4 regions of the Microbacterium sp. ARD31 genome follow, and region 4 is predicted to be linked to each of the others. Evidence: riboswitches for the same ligand, from Rfam matches in the RefSeq annotation. Region 4 holds a riboswitch; each other region holds the start of a gene.
The links. A riboswitch is a leader RNA that binds a small molecule or an ion and turns the genes downstream of it on or off. The one in region 4 is predicted to bind thiamine pyrophosphate.
Positions count from the first base shown of each region.

Region 1: it holds a riboswitch for thiamine pyrophosphate, as region 4 does, so the genes downstream of both, Q9S36_RS15980 (ECF transporter S component) here and Q9S36_RS17420 (ECF transporter S component) in region 4, are expected to answer to the same signal.
Region 2: it holds a riboswitch for thiamine pyrophosphate, as region 4 does, so the genes downstream of both, Q9S36_RS21635 (thiamine ABC transporter substrate-binding protein) here and Q9S36_RS17420 (ECF transporter S component) in region 4, are expected to answer to the same signal.
Region 3: it holds a riboswitch for thiamine pyrophosphate, as region 4 does, so the genes downstream of both, thiE (thiamine phosphate synthase) here and Q9S36_RS17420 (ECF transporter S component) in region 4, are expected to answer to the same signal.

Region 1 covers NZ_JAUZVE010000005.1:57,658-62,912, reverse strand. Annotated here, with positions in the region: gene Q9S36_RS15995 (SDR family NAD(P)-dependent oxidoreductase) at 1-421, opposite strand, end outside; gene Q9S36_RS15990 (energy-coupling factor transporter transmembrane component T) at 534-1,322, opposite strand; gene Q9S36_RS15985 (ABC transporter ATP-binding protein) at 1,319-2,797, opposite strand; gene Q9S36_RS15980 (ECF transporter S component) at 2,801-3,439, opposite strand; TPP riboswitch at 3,432-3,541, opposite strand; gene Q9S36_RS15975 (D-alanyl-D-alanine carboxypeptidase) at 3,580-5,058, shown strand; gene Q9S36_RS15970 (DnaJ domain-containing protein) at 5,071-5,255, opposite strand, start outside.
Region 2 covers NZ_JAUZVE010000009.1:43,057-48,311, forward strand. Annotated here, with positions in the region: gene Q9S36_RS21625 (ABC transporter ATP-binding protein) at 1-547, opposite strand, end outside; gene Q9S36_RS21630 (iron ABC transporter permease) at 550-2,184, opposite strand; gene Q9S36_RS21635 (thiamine ABC transporter substrate-binding protein) at 2,283-3,365, opposite strand; TPP riboswitch at 3,355-3,464, opposite strand; gene Q9S36_RS21640 (alpha/beta hydrolase) at 3,561-4,460, shown strand; gene Q9S36_RS21645 (GNAT family N-acetyltransferase) at 4,457-4,906, shown strand; gene Q9S36_RS21650 (aldehyde dehydrogenase family protein) at 4,860-5,255, opposite strand, start outside.
Region 3 covers NZ_JAUZVE010000069.1:13,818-19,072, forward strand. Annotated here, with positions in the region: gene thiG (thiazole synthase) at 1-278, opposite strand, end outside; gene thiS (sulfur carrier protein ThiS) at 275-463, opposite strand; gene Q9S36_RS47360 (FAD-dependent oxidoreductase) at 454-1,494, opposite strand; gene thiE (thiamine phosphate synthase) at 1,494-2,087, opposite strand; TPP riboswitch at 2,081-2,190, opposite strand; gene Q9S36_RS47370 (sulfatase) at 2,277-3,536, shown strand; gene Q9S36_RS47375 (helix-turn-helix domain-containing protein) at 3,543-4,253, opposite strand; gene Q9S36_RS47380 (acyl-CoA dehydrogenase family protein) at 4,360-5,255, shown strand, end outside.
Region 4 covers NZ_JAUZVE010000006.1:52,134-57,388, forward strand. Annotated here, with positions in the region: gene Q9S36_RS17410 (energy-coupling factor transporter transmembrane component T) at 1-422, opposite strand, end outside; gene Q9S36_RS17415 (ABC transporter ATP-binding protein) at 419-1,765, opposite strand; gene Q9S36_RS17420 (ECF transporter S component) at 1,879-2,517, opposite strand; TPP riboswitch at 2,511-2,620, opposite strand; gene Q9S36_RS17425 (serine hydrolase) at 2,659-4,044, shown strand; gene Q9S36_RS17430 (DnaJ domain-containing protein) at 4,048-4,980, opposite strand; gene Q9S36_RS17435 (enoyl-CoA hydratase/isomerase family protein) at 4,982-5,255, opposite strand, start outside.

The DNA.
Region 1 (5,255 bases), on a different contig from region 4:
TGACGCCGCGATCGCCGCCGGCGGTCGGCTCAGTGCGCGCCATGGCGGCCGAGGCCTGCGCGATGACGTTGTAGGTGCCGATGAGGTTGATACGCACGATGCGCTCGAAGTCGGCGAGCGGCGTCGGCTCGCCGTCGCGGTCGAGCACCTTCGCCGGCGGGGCGATCCCGGCGCAGTTGACAACGACCCGCAGGGGCCCGGATGCCGCGGCGTGCGCGACGGCGCCGGCGACCTGTCCGGGGTCGGTGACATCGGCCGCGGCGAAGGACCCGCCGAACTCGCCGGCGACCTCGGCACCGGCCGACGAGGGCAGGTCGACGATCGTGACGGCGGCGCCGGCGGCCGCCAGTCGCTGCGCGGTCGCGAGACCGAGGCCGCTGGCCCCGCCGGTGACGAGGGCCGATGCGCCCGTGAGCTCCATGCTGTTCTCCTTCGAACCACCGCCGAACCGGCGCGAAACGGAATCCGGTTCCAGCATACGCGGGACCGCGTCTCACGCGTTGCGGGTGCCGGGGTGCTCGCCCCAGGGTAGGTCAGCCGGGCCCGAGGATGAAGTTCCACGTGCCCGCCGCCACTGCGGCGACCACGGCGACCGCAGCGATGGCGGCCCCGAGCCCGATGAGCGCCCACTCCGGTGCGCCGAATCGGGAGCGACGCGCCCACGTGCGGGTCCCGTCCGCGCCGAACCCGCGGGCCTCCATGGCGGTCGCGAGCTTCGAGCCGCGCCGGATCGACAGCACCAGCAGCGCGAACGCCATGCCGAAGAAGCGGCGCAGGCGTCCCCGATCCGCCACGCCCCGGGCGCGGCGGGCGAGTTCGAGCGCGCGCCAGTCGTCGATGAACAGCCCGACCATGCGCAGCCCCGCCAGCGCACCCAGCACGAAACGCGCCGGCAGGCGCAGCACCTGCGCCAGCCCGTCGGCGAGATCGGTCGGGTCGACGGTGACGAAGAGCACGACCGACGGGAGGGCGATCGCGAGGACCCGCAGAAGGGTGGCGGCGGCGAGGGCGAGGGAGCCCTCGCTGATGCGCACGACGAACCATTCCGCGTAGATCTGTCCCGAGGTCTCGCCGTACAGCGCGATCGTGAGGGCGGTGAGCGGCGCGGCCAGCCACACCGGCCACGTCCGCGTCCAGAACTCCCGCCACGCCAGGCCGGCGAAGGGGATGAGGAGCAGCTCGAGCACGAGCGCCACCGCTGCCGAGACCACATCGAGGGTGAAGACGAGGGGGATGGCGATGACCGCCGCGGCAGCGAGCTTGGCGACGGGGTTGATGCCCGCGACCACACCGGTGCGAGCGCGGGAGTCGAGCAGGGTCACGACGCCCCCTCCGCCGCGGATGCCGGCAGCTCGAACCGCCGGGAATGCAGCGCTGTCACGACGTCGAGATCGTGCGTGATCGTGACGATCGCCGACCCCTCGTCTCGCAGGCGCGCCAGGATGGCCACCAGCTCCGCCCACGTCCGGGCGTCCTGACCGAAGGTCGGCTCGTCCAGGATCAGCACGCGAGGCCGGGTCGCCAGCGCCGCGGCCACGGTCAGCCGCCGCTTCTCGCCGCCCGACAGCGTGTAGGGATTCGCCCGCGCCAGCGGTGCGAGGCGGAGGCGCTCGAGAAGCTCGTCCACGCGGCGCGACGTCTCGTCCGCGTCGAGCCCGAGCGCGCGGGGACCCACTTCGAGCTCGGCGCGCACCGTCGTCGTCAGCAGCTGGTGCTCCGGGTCTTGGAACACGGTGCCGATGCGCGTGAGCAGCTGGCGGGAAGACCACCGGATGGGAGCCGCCGCGACGCCGTCGCCCAGCGCGCCCGCCGCCGACACGTCCCCGGATGCCGGGGCGATGAGTCCGGCGAGGGTGAGGCCGAGCGTGGACTTGCCCGCGCCGTTGGGTCCGGTGATCGCCAGCGCGGAGCCCGCGTCGACGGTGACGTCGATCCCCGAGGCGACAGGCCTTCCGGTCACCCGCTGGACGGCCAGGTCACGGGCCACCAGCAAGGGCTCGCCGGGCGCGCGGGCGGGCGGCGGCGGAAGCGGGGGGCGGATGCCGGGCACCCAGACCCCGGCTTCGGCCAGCCGCGGCCCCTCTCCGCGCAGCACCTGATCCGGCGTGCCGTCCGCGACCATGCCACCGCCTCCGGCACCGAGGACGATCACGCGGTCGATCAGCGGCAGCCACACCTCGACGCGGTGCTCGACCACCACGAGGGTTGCCGGGTGGGCATCGAGCATCGCCCGCACGGCCTCCCGCACCTCGACGACGCCGTGCGGATCGAGGTTGGCGGTCGGCTCGTCCAGCAGCACGAGCCCGGGGCGCATGGCGAGGACTCCGGCGAGCGCGAGGCGCTGCTTCTGACCGCCGGACAGCGCCTTCGTCGGCCGGTCGAGGGGCACGTCGAGACCGACGGCGTCGAGCGCGTGACGCACCCGCGGCCAGATCTCCTCCCGCGGGACGCCGAGGTTCTCGCACCCGAAGGCCACATCGTCGCCGACGCGCGCGAGGATGACCTGCGAATCGGGGTCCTGAAGGACGAGCCCGGCGCGCCCGCGGGCGCCGGAGGCCGGCATCCCGTCGATGAGGAGCTCGCCCGCCTGCTCACCCTCCTCGTCGCCTCCGAGCACGCCGGCGAGGCCGTGCAGCAGCGTCGACTTGCCGGCCCCCGAGGCGCCCAGCAGCAGCACGCGCTCCCCCGGCTCGATGGTGAGGTCGACACCGCTCACCGCCCACGCGCGCCGCGACGCGTGCCGCCAGCCCCACCCTCGCGCCTGGACGGCGGCCGCGCGGAGCCCGGCGGTGTTCACGCGTCAGACACGGGCGCGCACATCGCGCCCCGACGCGAACCGGTCGAGCGCGCCGGTGGCGGCGATCCCGCGCGCCAGCAGCCACGAGAGGGCACCGGCGATGACCGCTCCCGAGACGATGGTCGAGGCGAGGTACACGAGGGTGAAGGTGGTGTCCGCGCCGGCGTACCACAGCACCAGGTTGTTGATGCCGCCGGCGAGCGCCGCACCCGCGCCCGCGAGGACGGCCACCGGCAGGCTCCAGCGCTTGTACAGGAAGAGCAGGAAGATCAGCTCGGCGCCGAGCCCCTGCACGAGGCCGGCCTCGATGGTGAGGAAGCCGCCCCATTGGTTGCCGACGAGCGCCGACACGACGGCGGCGAGGGTCTCGGTGTAGATCGCGGCACCGGGCTTGCGGATGATCAGCGCGCCGAGCACTCCGGCGAACAGCCACGGACCGTCGAGCAGACCCTGCAGGCCGGGCAGCAGCGGTTCGAGCAGTGCGCTGGGCCCGAGGTATCCGACGTTCCAGGCCAGGAAGATCAGGCCCGAAGCGACGCCGATGACGCTGGCGACGACGATGTCGACGACGCGCCAACGCAGGCTCCGCTTCCCAGCGGTGGTCGCCTTCTCGGCGGTGGATGCGGACGTGGACGTGTGCATCTTCTCTCCTCCCTGCGCCGGCATGATCCGGATCAGGTTCGACGGTCGAAGCGTGGATCGCTTCCTCTCAGCCCGGCTCACCGGACTCCCGTGGTTGTGGCGATGAGTATACCGGCGTACGGGAGCGGTAGTTTTGTCGCGTGACCGTCGATGACGCCTCCCTGCTGTCGCGCCGTGACGCGCGCGCACAGAACCAGGCGGAGTGGCCGGCGGACGAAGACCCGGATGCCGCGACCGGCGCGACCGGCGACGGGGGGCCGGTGGTCTCGACCTCGGGGCGCATCGCCCTGACGTGGCTCGACGATCGCACGGTCACGCCCCGACCCATCACCACGCCCACCCTCGTCGCGTCGGGACTGCTGGATCGTCCGCCGTGGCGGTCGCCCCTGCGGGCCGGGGTGCTGGTGCCGCTGGCGATCGCCGTGCTCGTCGCCCTCGTCTACACCGCGACCACCCTGCTGTGGCCGCTGTCGGCCGTCGAGCCCACCATCGCCGACGTCGAGGTCGCCCCGGTCCCGGCGGCCGCGGCCGAGCTCAGCTGGCCGAGCGAGGGAAGCGCCGCCGTCGCCGTGGCGGGCGCGGGAGGCACCGTGGTGTCTCCCGCTGCCGCGGACGGGACCACGTCATCCGGGGACACCGCGGACGCCATCGCCAGCATCACCAAGGTCGTCACCGCCCTGGTGGTCCTCGACGAGATGCCGCTTCCGGCCGGCGAGGACGGACCGGAGTTCCGGTTCACCTACGCCGACTCGGTGGACTACTGGAACTACCGCTCCCGGGGCGAGTCGGCCCTCGACGTCCCGGTCGACGGCGTCCTCACCCAGCGACAGCTGCTGGCGGGGATGCTCGTCGGGTCGGCGAACAACTACGCCGACCGGCTCGCGGGCAACCTGTGGCCCTCGGATGCGGTCTTCGCCGATGCTGCGAACGAATGGCTGCGCGCCCACGGCGTGCCCGGTGTCACGGTGGTCGAGCCCACGGGGATGGATGCCGGCAACCGGGCGAGCCCCGCCGCGCTGATCACCCTCGCGCAGAGGGCCATGGCGAATCCGGTCATCGCCGACATCGTGTCGCAGCGGGTGATCGAGCTCCCCGGCGCCGGCCGCGTCGAGAACACCAACGCGCTGCTGGCGGACGAGGGCGTGGTCGGGATCAAGACGGGCACGCTCGCCGCGTGGAACCTGCTGTCGGCGAAGGACATCACCGTCGACGACACCCCCGTCCGCGTCTACGCCGCCGTTCTGGGCCAGGCCGACGACGACGCCCGCAACGCGGCCACCCGCACGCTGTACGCGGACGTCGAGCGCGAGCTGCAGACCGAGCCGACGGTGGCCGCCGGTTCGGTCGTCGGCACCGTCGAGACCGTGTGGGGCGAGCGCGTCGAGATCGTGGCCGACGCCGACGCCGACGTGGTGCTGTGGAACGGCGCGGCGGGGATCGTCTCGACGACCTTCGATCTGGGGGACGCGCGCGCCGACGGCGCGACGGTCGGAACCCTGACCGTCGACGGGCCCCTCAACGACACCACCGTCGATCTGGTCCTGACCGACGACGTCGACGACCCGAGCGCGTGGTGGCGCCTGACGCACCCGCTCGAGCTGTTCGGCCTCGACGGCTGACGGCGAGCCGGCTCAGACGAAGACGACGGCGCGCTGGAGGCGCGTGCGGATGTCGAAGACCTCGTTGCCGCCCACGTCACGGGCGCCGGTGATCCCCCGTCGCAGCACGGTGGACAGCGCGCTGCGAGACACCACAGCCACCGGCATCCCCCGGACCTTTCCGATCTCGTCGATCGGGTCGAGCACGTCCTCGTCGG
Region 2 (5,255 bases), on a different contig from region 4:
TGCCCGCCGCGTGCAGGATCGACCGGAGGTCGCTCGCCAGTCGCTCGCGCAGCGTCGCGTCGAGGGCGGACAGCGGCTCGTCGAGCAGGATCAGCCGGGGCTCGACGGCCAGCGCGCGGGCGAGGGCGACGCGCTGCCGCTCGCCGCCCGACAGCGTCCCCGGCAACCGGTCGCCGTACCCGGACAGGCCGACGAGGTCGAGCAGCTCCCCCACCCGGCTGGCGACCTGCGCGGAGGGCAGTCGCCGCAGGCGCAGGGCGTACGCCACGTTGCGCGCGACGCTGAGGTGGGCGAAGAGCTGGCCGTCCTGGAACATCAGGGCGAAGCCCCGCTTGTGGGTCGGTGTGCCGGACAGGTCGGCGCCGTCCCACGAGACCGTCCCGGCCGCCAGCGGCTCCAGCCCGGCGACCGCGCGCAGCAGGGTCGACTTCCCGCACCCCGAGGGGCCGAGCACGGCGAGCACCTGGCCCGAGGCGAGCTCCAGCGACACGTCGTCGACCGCGAGCGCGTCGCCGTAGCGCACGGAGACGTCCGTCAGGGAGAGCACCGTCAGAACGCTCCCACACCCGGCACCCGGAGGCGCTCGACGGCCAGCATCACAACAGCGGTCGCGACGGCGAGGACGACGGAGGCGGCCAGTGCCATGCCGTAGTTCATCTCGCCCGGGTGGCCGATCAGCCGGAAGATGACGACCGGCAGGGTCGGGCTCTCGTCGCGCGCGAGGAACGAGGTCGCGCCGAACTCCCCCAGCGAGGCGGCGAAGGCGAACCCGCTCGCCGCGAGCACCGGCTTCCAGGCCGCCGGCAGGTCGACGGTCAGCAGGGTGCGCAGCGGCGAGGCGCCGAGCGACGCCGCCGCCTGCCGCTGACGGTCGTCGATGCCGCCGAGGACCGGCGTCAGCGTGCGCACCACCAGGGGGAGCGCGACGAGCGCCTGCGCCATCGGCACGAGCAGTGGCGAGTCGCGCAGGTCGAGCGGCGGCCGGTCGAGGGTGATGAGGAAGCCGAAGCCGAGCGTCACCGCGCTCACGCCGAGCGGGAGCATGAAGAACCCGTCGAGGGTCGAGCGCACCCGCCGCTCGACGACGGAGTGCGAGCGCCGGGTGACGATGGTGGCGACGGTGACTCCGAGCAGCAGCGCCATCCACGTCGCGTCGACGGCCGTGCGCAGGCTCGTGACCAGCGCGCTCGTCACCGGCACCACCAGCGCCCGGTCGTCGCCGGCCGTGGTCAGGGCACGGTAGTTGGCCAGGCCCCAGCCGTCGCCCACGCTCAGCGAGCCCACCACCAGGGTGAGGATCGGCAGCAGCACCGCCGCCAGCACCGCGACGGTCGCGGCGACGACCGGCAGGTCCCCCGGGCGCACGGCCCGGGGCGGGGTGACGGTGCGGGGCGCGGTGGGGTCGGGGACGGCGCGCAGCCGCGCCGCGAGGGCCAGCAGGCCGACGACCACGACGATCTGCAGGACCGACAGGGCGGCGGCCGCCTGCAGGTCGAAGACCGTCGTGGTCAGCAGGTAGATCTCGGTCTCGACTGTCGCGTGGCGCACCCCGCCCAGGGTCAGCACGATGCCGAACGCGGTCGCGCAGAAGAGGAACACGACGCTGGCCGCACCGACGATCGCAGGGCGCAGCGCCGGCAGGGTCACCGTCCGCAGCACCTGCCACGGCGTGGCGCCCAGGGCGGCCGCCGCCTGCCCCGGCCGCGGGTCCAGCGACTCCCACGCGACGCCGACCGTCCGGATCACGACGGCGACGTTGAAGAAGACCAGGCCGCACACGATCGCGACCGGCGTGCCGTCGAGGCCGAGGAAGCCGAGCGGCCCGCCCTCCCCCAGGAGCTGGCGGAACGCCACGCCCACCACGACGGTCGGCAGGACGAACGGCACGAGCAGCGCCGCCCGCACCGCCGCGCGACCGGGCAGCGCGAGCCGGTGCAGGGCGTACGCCGCCGGCAGGCCCAGCACGACGGCGACGAGCGTCGCGACCGCCGAGGACCACACGGTGAACCAGGCGACCCGGTGCACCCGCGGCCGGGTCAGCACCTCGAGGACCTCGCCCGGCGCGAAGCGGCCGTCGACCACGAAGCCCTCGGAGACCATCCCGGTCACCGGCAGCACGAACAGCACGCCCAGCACCAGCACCGGGCCGGCGGCCAGGAGAAGGAGGCCGGCGACCCGCCTCATGGGAGTGGGGTTTCGAGGCTCGTCGCTGGCGCTCCTCGCACCTCAACCACCGAGCGCCCCGGTGGTCGAGGTGCGAGCGGAGCGAGCCTCGAGACCTCTCATCGCGAGATGACGTCCGTCCACTCCGTCAGCCACTGCTCGCGGTTGGCCGCGATCTCGGCGGGGTCGACCTCGTAGGGGTCCTCGGGCTGCTCGGCGAAGGCGGCCCAGTCCTCGGGGATCGTCGCGCCGGGCATGACCGGGAAGACGTACATCGACTCCGGCAGCGCGCTCTGCACCTCGTCGCTGAGCAGCCAGTCGACCAGGGCGGCCGCACCTTCCGGGTTGTCGGCACCCTCGAGCACGCCGGCGTACTCGACCTGGCGGAAGCAGGTGTCGAGCAGCGCCGCCGTCGTGCTCCGCCCCCCGGAGACCGTGAAGGCGGGCGAGGAGTCGTAGGACACCACGATCGGACGCGTGCCGTTGTCGGAGCCGGCGGTGAAGTCGCCGTAGTAGGCGTCCTCCCAGCCGTCGACGACCTTGGTGCCGTTGTCGAGCAGGTCGGTCCAGTAGGACTGCCAATCGTCGCCGAAGGCAGCGACGGTCGCGAGGAAGAACGCCATCCCGGGGCTGCTCGTCGAGGCGCCGGGGGTGACGAACAGGTCCTGGTACGCCGGGTCGGCGAGGTCCTCGAGCGTCCGGGGCGGCTCGAGCCCCTCCCGGTCGAACCAGGCGGTGTCGACGTTCACGCACACGCTCGCCGAGTCGACCGGGACGAGCCGGTCGGAGCCGTCGGGCAGGGCGTACTCGACGGGCGGCTGCGTCGTCGGCGAGACCTCGGCGAAGGCGCCCTCCCCCAGCGGTCGCGAGGCGAAGGTGTTGTCGACGCCGAAGGCGGCGTCGGCGATCGGGTTGTCGGCGGTCAGGCTGAGCTTGGTGGCGAGGGTGCCGGCGTCACCGGCGGCGCGCACCTCGAGGGTGTAACCGCTCTCGTCCTCGAACGCCCTGACCAGCCGCTTCGGCAGGTGGAAGGACTCGTGCGTGGCCAGGACGACCGTCCCGCCGGCGCCTCCGGTGGAGCCGCTGGGGCTCGCGGTGGTCTCGCTCGCGGACTCGTCCGAGCCGCCTCCGGCGAGGCTGCACCCCGCGAGCGTGACGGCGGCGGCCGCGGTGGTGAGTGCAGCGCGGACACGTTGGTGCATGGTGACTCCCTATCGCCGGTGCTAACCGGATCAGGTTCGGAGGGTCTGCGGCTGGTCCGCACTCTCAGCACGCCTGCACGTGCTCCCCTGTCTTCTGGCGCCAGCGTACTAGGACACCTCTGTGGCCGCCCGACGTAGGGCATGGCGCGCGTCGAGCGGCCAAGTGTCCGCTCGAGCACCTCTAGGGTCGGGGGCATGCCGAGCCGCCGCCACGACCTGCTGGCCACCCTCGTCCCGAAGATCCGCAGGTCCCGCGAGCTCGACAGCGAGCCCGCGGAGCGAGCCCGGGTCGAGGCCTGGCACCGCACCCTCGACCGCGCGCTCCCGACCCGCGTCACGCCCGGCTTCGCGAAGCGGTGGGACGCCACGGTCACCGACATCGGCTTCCCGTGCCACGTCCTGACACCACGCACGCGACGGCCGGTGCGGACCCTGTACTACGTCCACGGCGGGGCGTTCATGGCGCCCATCGACGCCTTCCACGTCCGGTACGCCACCCGGCTCGCCGACGCGATCGGGGCGCGGGTCGTCATGCCGGACTACCCGCTCGCGCCCGAGCACACCTGGCGCGACTCCCACGACGCGCTCGTCGACGACGTCGCCCGCTGGGCGGGGCGCGAGGGCGGGGTCGTCCTCGCCGGCGACTCCGCCGGCGGCGGCCTGGCACTGGCAGTGGCCCAGTCCGTCCGCGACCGCGGGCTCACCCCGGCCAGCCACCTCGTGATGCACGCGCCGTGGGTCGACCTCACCACCTCGACCCCCGAGACGCACGACGTCGATGCGATCGACCCGTGGCTGTTCATCGGCAAGCTGCAGGCGTACGCCGGGTGGTGGGCCGGCACGTCGCAGGACCTGGGGCGGCCTGAGGTCTCCCCCGCCCTCGGCGAGCTGGCCGGCCTGCCGCGGGCGCTGGTGCTCTACGGCACGCGCGACCTGCTCTTCCCGGGCTGCCGGCTGCTCAGGCAGCGCGCCGGCGAGGCCGGCTGGGACCTGACGGCGATCGAGGAGCCGGACCTGATCCACGTCTACGGGCTGCTGCCCTTCGCACCCGAGGCCCGGCGCGCGTTCGCCCAGGTCGTGGAGTTCCTGCGATGAGCCTGCAGGTGCGGTGCGTCCGGTTCGACGAGCTGCCGACGCGGCTGGCGTACGACGTGTGGCGGCTGCGCCAGCAGGTGTTCGTCGTCGAGCAGCACTGCGCCTACCCCGACCTCGACGGCCGCGACCTCGAGGCCGCGACCCGCCACGTGCTGCTGCTCGAGGACGACCGGCTCGTCGGCTGCCTGCGCGTCCTCGACGACGGGGACCGGGCGCGCATCGGCCGGGTCGTCGTCGCGCCGGACGCCCGGGGCCGCGGTCTGGCCCACCGCCTGATGGAGCGCGCCCTCGAGGAGTGCGGCGACCGCGACGTCCACCTCGACGCCCAGACCGGGATGACCGGGCTCTACCGCGGCTACGGCTTCGAGGTCAACGGACCCGAGTTCGACGACGACGGAGTCATGCACGTGCCGATGGCGAGGTCCGGGACTCCGTCACGACCATGAGCACCGGCCCGAGCAGCTCCTCGGTGACCAGCCGGGAGTCGCGGGCCACGCCGCCGATGACGGTCGGCGGGACCCACCAGCCGGGACGGTCCAGCGCCCGGCCACCGCGGGCGACGTCGGCGCCCTCCGACTCCGCCAGCGCGACGTAGCGCAGCACCCGGTCGCGGGCCACGGGCGAGCGCAGCGGCCCGCAGAGCGTCGCGGGGTCGAGCGGGTCGCCCACCACGACGGAGTCCATCGCCCGGATCGCCGCCGTGCGGGCGTCCATGTAGCGGAGCGCGGGCACGACGACGCTGGTCGGGATACGGCACGCCTGGCCGGCGTTGGTGGCGACGGCCACCGCCGCCCG
Region 3 (5,255 bases), on a different contig from region 4:
GCCTCGCGCGCCGTCTCGGCGGTCAGCACGGCCTCGCGGGCCGACAGGCAGCCGGCGGTGTTCGGCAACACCGGGACCCCGCGGTCGCAGAGCGCCGCGAGGAGCCCGCCCGGTGCGGTGCTCGACGTCCGCCGCACGCTGACGGTCACCACTCCGGGCCGGGCCGCGTCGAGGACCGGGTCGACCAAGTCCGGTCGCGGCAGGCCCCCAGTGCCGAGCAACAGCCGCGACGACAGGGTGCGCCCGCCGATCACGAGGTCGCTCGTCCGCTCGGTCATCCGCCGGCCACCGCCGTGACGAGCTCGACGACGTCGCCGTCGGCGAGCAGCCTGCTGGCGTGCTCGGCGCGCGGCACGACCTCGTGGTTGACGACGGCTGCGTGCCCGCTCGGGAGGGGGCCGAGCAGGTCCTGCAGGGTCCGGGCGTCGGCGTCCAGGGGGACGCCGTTGAGGGTCAGGCGCATGGCATGCCTCCGGTGGTCGTGGTGGTGGGGTGGTTAGCGGTCAGGAACCGTCGGGGGTCGACGGCCGGGTCGGGGGCCGCGCCCTCGAGGGCGTCGGCGAGGAGCCGGGCCGTCAGCGGGGCGAGCAGGACTCCGTGGCGGAAGTGGCCGGCCGCGAGCCAGGTGCGCGGGTCGTCAGTCGGGCCGACCAGGGGCAGGTGGTCGCGCGTCGCCGGCCGGTCCCGGGCCTCGCACGCGAGCACCTCGGCCCGGTCGAGCGCGGGCAGCAGCACGCGTGCGGGGCGGAGCAGCCGGAGGACGCCGCCCGCGGTCGCCGCCGGCGGCTCGTCGTGCTCCTCGACCGTGGCCCCGACCACCACCTCCCCGTCCGCGCGCGGCACGAGGTAGACCGGCTCGCCCGCGACCCAGCCCCGGACCACGTGGCGCGGCGGCACGGTGGTCCGGAGCCGGACGACCTCCCCGCGCACGCCTCGGACCAGACCGGTCCACGGCTCGGGAAGCAAGGCTCCGGTGGCGACCACCGTCGCGTCCGGACGTGCCGCCGGCAGGCGGTCCCGGACCCGGCCGCGCAGCCGGGCGAGCAGGCTGGCGACCACCGCCCGGGGGTCGACCGCCCGGTCGTCGAGCCGGATCCCGCGTGACGTGCGTCCGATCCCCGGCTCGAGGCCGCGGACCTCCGCGTGCCCCAGCAGGTCGACCGGGATGCCGTGCCGCGCCAGCACCTCGGCGTGCCGCTCGACGTCCTGGCCGTCACCGGCGTCGTACCCGACCACGAGGGTCCCGTGCTCGTGGAGGGTCACGCCCAGCCCGGCGGCGTACGCCGGCCAGAGGGCCGCGCTGGCCAGCCCGAGCCCCAGCACGTCGGCCTCTCCGAACCAGGCCTCCCCCGCCGGTGACAGCATCCCGGCGGCGACGGCCGAGGCACCGCTCCCAGGTGCCGGGTCGACGACGGTGACGTCGTGGCCGCGGGCGAGCAGCTCGTCGGCGCAGGCGAGGCCGACGATGCCGGCGCCGAGGACGTGGACGCGCATCAGCCGAGCTCCTGCACCAGCTCCTTCGCTGCGGCGACGGGATCAGGTGCGCGCCAGATGGCACCGATCACCGCCACGCCGTGGGCACCCGCGTCGACCACCGGACGCACCCGGCCGGTCTCGATGCCGCCGATGGCCACCAGCGGCAGCACGCCGCTCGCAGCGGCGACGGCGGGCACCCCGAGCGCGGGCGGGAGCCCGGCCTTGCTGGACGTGGCGAACACGGGTCCGAACCCGGCGTACGCCGCCCCTGCCGCGGCGGCCCGCTCGACGTCGCCGCGGTCGCGACAGGTCGCTCCGACGAGCAGGTGCGGCGCGGCCGCGACGGCCAGCGCGACCGGGAGGTCGTCGGCCCCGAGGTGGACCCCGTCGGCCTCCGTCGCCAGGGCGACGTCCAGCCGGTCGTCGACGACGACGGTGGCGCCGAACGGGCGGACCGCGCCGATCACGACCCGCGTGAGCTCGACGAGCTCACGGGTGGTGGCCACCTTGTCGCGGACCTGGAACCCGTCGATCCCGGCCTCGGCCAGGTCGCCGAGCAGGGACAGGTCGTCGGTCGAGGAGACCAGGCAGAAGATGCGCGTCGACAACACGTGGAATCACTTCCTTCGCCGGCATGACCCGGATCAGGTACGACGGTCGGAGCGGCTCCAGCTCCCTCTCAGCCCGCTGCCGCGGACTCCCGTGTGGACGGCGACGACGCTAGCAGAGGTCGTCGGCCGAGGTCGCGCTGGTGCCGTCGAGGCAGGCGACCGGGTGTGCGGCGTGCGTAGGGTGGGCGCGTGGCCGACAACGTGCTGTGGATCGTCACCGACGACCAGATGCGCTCGACCCTGCGGTCGATGGACCGCACGTGGAGGCGGCTGGTCCGCAAGGGGGTGCACTTCCGTCGCGGCTACAGCGCGATGCCGCTGTGCGGGCCGGCGCGCGCCTCGATCCTCACCAGCCGCTACCCCCACAACCACGGCTGCGACAGCAACATGACCCACCAGCCCTTCGTCGGGCAGGGGCACGACCGGGACACCGCGGCGACCAGGCTGCAGGGCGCCGGCTACAGCACCGGCTACTTCGGGAAGTACATGAACGGCCTCGGCCTGGACCCGACCTACGTCGCCCCCGGCTGGGACCGCTGGGTGGCGCTGCTCGACGGCATGATCGACGACCCACGCGTCAACGTCGACGGCACGGTCCGGCGCGTCGAGTCGCAGCGGGGGTTCGACCAGTTCGCCGGCAAGCGGCTGCGCCGCTTCATCCGTCGCCACCAGGACACCGGGCCGTGGTTCGCGGTGTACTCCCCCACCGCCCCGCACGGCCCCTACACGCCGAGCCCCGAGCACGCCGACGACTTCGACGACGTCGAGTGGGACCCGCCGGCGTTCAACGAGGCCGACATGAGCGACAAGCCCACGTGGCTGCGCGACCTGCCGAAGCAGGAGCGTCGCCGGATGCGCAAGATCTACGAGGGCAAGCTCGAGGAGCTCCAGGACGTCGACGACCAGGTCGGTCGGATCCTCGACGTGCTGCGACGGACCGGCCAGCTCCGCAGGACGTGGATCTTCTTCGTCTCCGACAACGGCTACCTCCTCGGCGAGCACCGGCTGCTCCACAAGTCGCAGCCCTACGAGGAGGCGGCCGGCATCCCCTTCGCCGCGCGCGGACCCGGCGTCGAGCCGCGCACGGTCGACGCGCTGGTCTCCCAGGTCGACCTCATGCCCACCACCCTCGACATCGCCGGCCTGGACCCGGACGACGGACGCGAGCTCGACGGCCGCTCGATGCTCGGCCCTCTCCGGTCCGGCGACTGGTCCAGCTGGCGGCGCCGCCTGATCATCGAGAACACCAACCTCGACTGGGCGCTGCTCCGCGAGGGCTCCCGTGCCTACATCGAGCACGCCGGCACCGGGGAGTGGGAGCTGTACGACCTCGAGCGCGACCCGCACCAGCTCACCAGCCTGCGCGACGTGGATGTCACCGAGCTGTCGCGGAAGACCGCGGAGCTCGCGGGTGCGCAGGGGCGCGCGTTCCGCAGGTTCGAGCAGTAGGAAGTCTCAGCGAGGTGCGGGCCCGGCGACGGGGCGCCCGGCCCGCTCGCGGGTGACCTCGGCCCACGGACTCCACCGGAACCACGTGGGAAGGGCTACGGTCAGGCGGGGTGGCCCGGCGACCTCGATCCGTCCGGCGTCCACCGCCTCGGACCAGCGCTGGTAGCCCTGGAAGACGTCGGCGAAGGCCGCGGTGTCGGCTGAGGCGAGGACGTCGGTCTCGAAGCCCGGGTGCTGGAGGCACACGGAGGCCTGGCCGTGGTCGAGGACCATCCAGATCGTCTGCGGCTCCGGGGCGGTGTGCCGGAACTCGATGACGGTGCGCAGCGGCGGGAACCGGGACGGGTCGACCCTCCGGTGCATCCACCACATCAGCGTGGCAGGCGGCACGTCGTGCGGACGGAAGTCGTCGAAGAGCCACTCCACCGCCCAGCGCCCCAGGCTGTCGATGACGCGCTCGAGGTCCCGCCCGGCCGGCGTGAGGTGGTACTCGCTCCCCCGGCCCGTCGCGGCGGGCCACGTCTCGACGACGCCCGTCTTCTCCAGGTGCCGGAGCCGCTGGACGAGCAGCGAACGGGAGATCCCCGGCATGCCTCTGGCGATGTCGTTGAACCGGGTGTTGCCCAGCACCAGCTCCCGGATGATGAGCGGGTTCCACCGGTCGGCGATGACCTCGCTGGCCATCGCGACCGGACAGTAGCTCCCGTAGTCGGGCATGACTCATCCTCGCAGGGCTCGACGGCGGGTGGTAGTCCAGAACCTGGACCAGTGGGGTCACGATCGTGCACTGGATGCCGCTCGCGGCCACGCCGATGCTCGACGCATGACGACATCCACCCAGCCCCGCGCCGAGAGCGCGCAGTCCGACACCCGTTCCGACCACCACGCCACCGGCACCTCCGGCTCGCTCGTCGAGCGCGCGAGGGCCATCGGCCCACGGCTCGCCCGGCACGCTGCCCGGCACGACGTCGACGGCACGTTCGTCGGCGAGGCCTACGACGCCCTCCGCGACGTCGGCCTGCTCACGGCGGCCGTCCCTGCCGAGCTCGGCGGCGAGGGCGCCACGATCAGCGAGCTCACCGCCCTCCAGCGCGAGCTCGCACACCACTGCGGCGCGACCGCGCTGGCGAGCTCCATGCACCAGCACGTGGTCGCCTTCACGGCGTGGCGCTACCGCCGGGGGATGCCGGGGGCCGAGGCGACCCTGCGCAGGGTCGCCGAGGACGGGCTCCTCCTCGTCTCGACGGGCGGAGGCGACTTCACCCATCCCCGGGGCGAGGCGGTCCCGGCCGAGGGCGGCTATCGGGTCTCGGGCCGCAAGCGGTTCGCCAGCCAGTCGCGTCACGGGTCGGTCATGTCGACGATGTTCGTCCTCGACGATCCCGAGCAGGGTCGCCGGGTGCTCAACATGGCGGTGCCCCTCTCGGCGCCGGGCGTGACGGTGGTCGACACCTGGGACACCCTCGGCATGCGCGGCACGGCCAGCCACGACATCCTCCTCGAGGACGTGTTCGTGCCGGACGACAAGGTGCTCGCGAACCGGCCGTACGGCGTGGTCGACCCGCCACTTCAGGTCATCGCGAGCGTCGCCTTCCCGATCATCTCGGGCGTCTACCTCGGCGTCGCCGAGGCGGCGTACGCGGAAGCGCTGGCGTCCGCCGCGGCCCGGGCCGACGACCCGCTCGTGCAGCGCACCGTCGGGGTGATGCGGCACAGGCT
Region 4 (5,255 bases):
AGCGCCGCGGCGAGTTCGATCGGGTCGACGCGGCTGAACAGCAGGACCGTCGGGAGCGCGAGCGCGATGACCCGCACCCCGACCGCCACCGCGAATCCGATCGACGCGTCGCTGATCGTCGCGTACCAGAACGAGGCGTACACGCGCCCGCCCGGCTCGGCGTACAGCAGCATGCTCAACCCGGCGACCGGCATCAGCACGAGCACGGGCGCCATCCGTCGCAGCGTCGCCCCGAACCCGATCCCGGTCAGCGGGATGCACAGCACCATCAGAACGACGGCGACACCGGCGCTGACCGCGTCGATCGTCGTCAGCAGCGGGATGGCCAGGACGAAGGCGAGCAGGATGCGGACCGCCGGGTTGACCCCGTCGAGCCACGCGTCCCGCCTCGCGGTCCCGGTGTCGGCCGCCGCGAGGATCATGACGCCACCGCCGCGAGCTCGATGTGCCGTCCGCCGAGCAGCCGCACCGCATCCTCGTCGTGCGTCACCGCGACGACCGCGCGCCCGTCGGCGACCTGCGCCTGCAGCAGCGAGACGATGCCGGCCCAGCCGCGACGGTCCTGCCCGAACGTCGGCTCGTCGAGGACGACGACCTCGGGCGATGTGGCGAGGACCGTGGCCACCGACAGCCGCCGCTTCTGACCGCCCGACAGCGTGAACGGATTGGCGCGCGCGAGCGCGGTGAGCCCGAGCTCGTCGAGCAGCCGGTCCACGACGGCGTCGATCTCGCGGGGCGGGCGCCGGAGGGCGCGCGGTCCGACCTCGAGCTCTGCACGCACCGTCGAGGCGAGGAACTGGTGCTCGGGATCCTGGAACACGGTGCCGATCCGGGTGAGGAGCTCGCGCGAACTCCAGCGGGAGGGCCGCGCTCCCCGACGCCCCGCGGGCACGGTGCCCGCCTCGACGGTCCCGGCGAACTCCGGCAGGAGCCCCGCGACGGTCAGCGCGAGGGTCGACTTGCCGACGCCGTTGGGTCCGGTGATGACGGATGCCGCCCCCGCCGCCACCTCGAGGTCCAGTCCCTCGCGCACCGGCGTCCGCCCGTCCCGTGAGACGGCCAGCCCCCTCGCCCGGAGGGCGGCGGGGACGTCCGCCGTCACGGCCGGCAGCGCGGGCAGGTCGACGGGGTGACCCGGCAGCCAGACCCCGGCCGCGAGCAGGGTCGCCGCGTGACGGGTGAACACTTCGGCGGGTGTTCCGTCCGCGAGCAGACCCCCTTCGGCGTCGAGGACCACGACCCGCGTCATGAGGTCGACCCACACGTCCGTCCGGTGCTCGATCACGACGAGGGTGGCGCCCGTGGCCTCCACCGCCCGTCCGACCGCGGCGCGCACCTCGCGGACCCCGACGGGGTCGAGGTTGGCGGTCGGCTCGTCGAGCAGCAGCAGACCCGCGTCCATCGCGAGGGCGCCCGCGATCGCGAGGCGCTGCTTCTGGCCGCCCGAGAGCCGCGCGGTCTCGCGGTCGAGCGGGACGTCGAGCCCGACGGCGTCGAGCGCGGCGCGCACCCGCACCGGGATGCGTTCGGGCGGGACGCCGAGGTTCTCGCAACCGAATGCCACGTCGTCGCCGACACGGGAGAGCACGACCCCGGCGTCGGGATCCTGCAGCACGAGGCCGACACGGCCGCGCTGCGTGCTCGGGTCGGCGCCGTCGATCGTCATCCGACCCGACGCCTCGCCGTCCTCGTCACCGCCGAGCAGCCCCGCCATCCCCGCCAGGAGCGTCGACTTGCCCGCGCCCGATGCACCGAGCAGGAGCACCCGCTCGCCGGGGGCGATGTCGAGGTCGACGTCCGCGACGGCCGGTCGGCGGCGGCCCGCGTAGCGCCACCCCCAGCCGCGTGCGCGGAGTCCGGCCGGGCGGGACCCGGTGGTCAGACCTCGTCCGCCTGTTCTCGACCCGCGGCGAACCGGCTGAGGGCACCGGTCTTCGCGAGAGCCCGGACGAGCAGCCAGCCCACGACGCCGGCGAGCACGACGCCCGAGACGATGATCGTGCCGAGGTAGATGAGGTTGAACTCGAGCGTCTTCAGGATGTTCGGGGTCGAGCCGAAGAACAGTTCGAAGATCCACGCGGCGACGCCCGCGCCGACGCCGGCGAGCGCGGCCACACCGATGCCGAAGCGGCGGTAGAGGAACACCGCGAAGATGAGCTCGGCGCCGAGGCCCTGGACGAGGCCCGACAGCAGCGTCGACGGGCCCCAGATGTTGCCGATCGTGGCCGAGACGGCCGCAGCGACGACCTCGACGAGCAGCGCGGCGCCGGGCTTTCGGATCACGAGACCGCCGATGACACCGCCGATGAGCCAGATGCCGACGGCGAAGCCGCCGAGGCCGGGGGTCGCGGCATCCATCACCTCGAACCAGCCGTAACCGACCCCGTTCCAGAACCAGAACAGCAGGCCCACCGCGACGCCGAGGACGGCGGCGACGACGATGTCGACGACACGCCAGCGGTAGCGGTTCGGCGACGTGGTGGTCCGGGTCTCGGACGTGGACGCGACAGCGTGCATTTCTCTCTCCTCCCTGCGCCGGCATGATCCGGATCAGGTTCGACGGTCGAAGCGTGGATCGCTTCCTCTCAGCCCGGCTCACCGGACTCCCGTGGTTGTGCGTCGAGTATAGCCACAGGGAGAGCGCGCTACCGTTGTCCGGTGACCGTGGACGACGCCGATTCCCGCACGCGCCGACGCCGGCGCGGTGCGACGCCTGCCTCCCCTGCCGCCGATCACCGTGCGCTCGGGTGGGTCGACGAGGAGGGGCGTCCGGTGAGCGCCTCCCAGGCTCAGCCCGCGACCTTCGAACTGCTGCCGCCCGAGCGTCGGCGGCGCGGCATCCCGCTCGCCGTCCTCGGCATCCCGGCCCTCGCCGTCCTGGCGGTCGTGACGGCCTACACGAGCGCCATGCTGCTCTGGCCCCTGAACAACGTGACGCCCTCGGCGACGACGACCGACGCCGCCGCCCTGACGGGGGCGCCGAGCGCGATCGCGTGGCCCGCCGAGGGCGAATCCGCCGTCGGCATCACCGGGTTCGCTGCCGCGGCCTCGTCCGAGACGCCGGCGCAGATGGCGAGCACGACCAAGCTGGTGACCGCCCTCGTCATCCTCGACCAGGCGCCGCTCGCCGCCGGCGAGCAGGGTCCCGAGTACGCGTTCACGTACGCCGACCGCCTGGAGTACTGGGACTACGTCGGGCAGAACCAGTCGGCGCTCAACGTCCCCGACGATGGCTCGCTGACCCAGTACCAGATGCTCCAGGGCATGCTCATCGCCTCGGCCAGCAACTACGCCGACCGTCTCGCGACCGACGCGTTCGGGTCCGTCGAGGAGTACGTAACCGCCGCGAATGCGTGGCTCGCCGAGAACGGGCTCGACGGCATCACGGTGACGGATGCCTCCGGCTACGACCGCGGCAACGTCGCCACCCCGGCGGCCATGGTCGCCCTCGCCGAGAAGGCGCTCGCCAACCCTGTGATCGCCGAGATCGTCGCCACGGAGACCGCGGAGCTGCCCGGCGCGGGCGAGTTCGAGAACACCAACGCCCTGCTCGGCACCGACGGCGTCGTGGGTCTGAAGACCGGCAGCTACGCGGGCTACTACAACCTCGTCGCCGCGCGGACGGTCGACCTCGGCGGCGGCCCCACGGCCCTGTTCGCCTCCGTGGCCGGCGCGCCGACGGACGGCGCCCGCGTCGACGATACCGAAGCCCTGCTCGACGCCGTCGCGCAGGAGGCGTCCGTCACCTCCACCCTCCCCGCCGGCACGGTGGTCGCCGAGGTCACCACGGCCTGGGGCGCGAAGACCACGCTCGTCACCGACGAGGACGCCGAGCTGCACCTGTGGAACGGTGCGACGGCAACGGCCGAGGCATCCTTCGACATCGAGGCGGATGCCGCGGCCGGAGCGGATGCGGGCACGCTCGTCCTCTCGGGGCCGGCCGACCAGGTCGAGGTGCCGGTGAGCGTGAAGACCGCGATCTCCGGCCCCGACCCGTGGTGGCGCCTCACGCACCCGATGCAGCTCGTGCGCGGCGGCGACTGAGACTCAGGCGAAGCGGACGGTCTGCTGCAGTCGCGTCCGCACGTCGAAGAGCTCGTTGCCGCCGATGTCGCGCGCACCGCTGACGCCGCGGCGGAGGACCGTCGCGAGGACGCTGCGGGCGACGACGGCGACGGGCAGACCCTTCACCTTGCCGAGTTCCTCCACCGCCGTCGTGACGTCGTCGTCGGGGAGGACGACGAGCGCGGCGCTGAACCGCACCTTCGCCGCACGGCCGAGCGCGCGCGCCGCGAGCACGAGCTGCGCGACGGGAGCGCCGACGACCGCGTCGCCCTCGAGCTCGCCGCGGCGGGTGCGCACCGGCGCGCCGAAGTCCTCCGACAGCACGGCGTAGAGGCCGCTCGGCCCCAGCACGATGTGGTCGAGCTTCACGTCCGGGTTCCGCGCATCGGCCGCCACGTCGTGCCACACGGTGTACCCCATGCCGAGCTCGGCGACGATCCGCGCCGTCGCCTCCTCGGCGAGCGCATCCGCGAGCAGGCGTCGCACCTCGCGCGGCGCGCTGCGGACGAGGGCGCGATCGTACGGGTCGGCGAGGTCCACCCCGCGACCCGCCCACTCGCGGATCAGGTCGAGGTACCGCTCGCGACGCCAGCCGCCGGGCTGTCCGAACGAGCGGGCGCGCGGCCGGGTGTCGGCCTGCCGGGCAGGGGGCCGCCACATCGGGGCCGACGGATCCGGGCCGTACGAGGCGGTCTCGCCGAAGCCGTGGCCGCAGTCGTACGCCGCGCGGGCCTCGGCGGTCCCCACGAGCTCCCACGCGCGCTGCACCTGCACGAACTGCGCGGCGTCGCCGCCGGTGTCGGGATGCGTCTGCCGCAGACGCAACCGGTAGGCCTTGCGCAGGTCGTCGTCGCTCGCGTCGGCGGCCACGCCGAGGACCTCGTACGCCGACGCGGAGAGGGGACTGTCGAACACGTCAGCTCCAGAGGGGGACGCTCGGGCGGAACGCGAGCGCGGTGTCGGCGGTCTCAGCGGGGACCTCGTGCAGGCGGGCCGGCTGCCAGCGCGGCGCCCGGTCCTTGTCGACGAGTTGCGCGCGGATCCCCTCGACGAGGTCGGGCTGGGTGCGGCCGAACCATTCGACGAGCGCGTACTCCTGCGCCAGGGCCGCGCGCAGGTCCGGCAGCCCGCGCGCCGAGCGCACGGCGGCGAGGGTGACGGTCAGCGCGGTCGGAGCCTGGGTCTCGAGC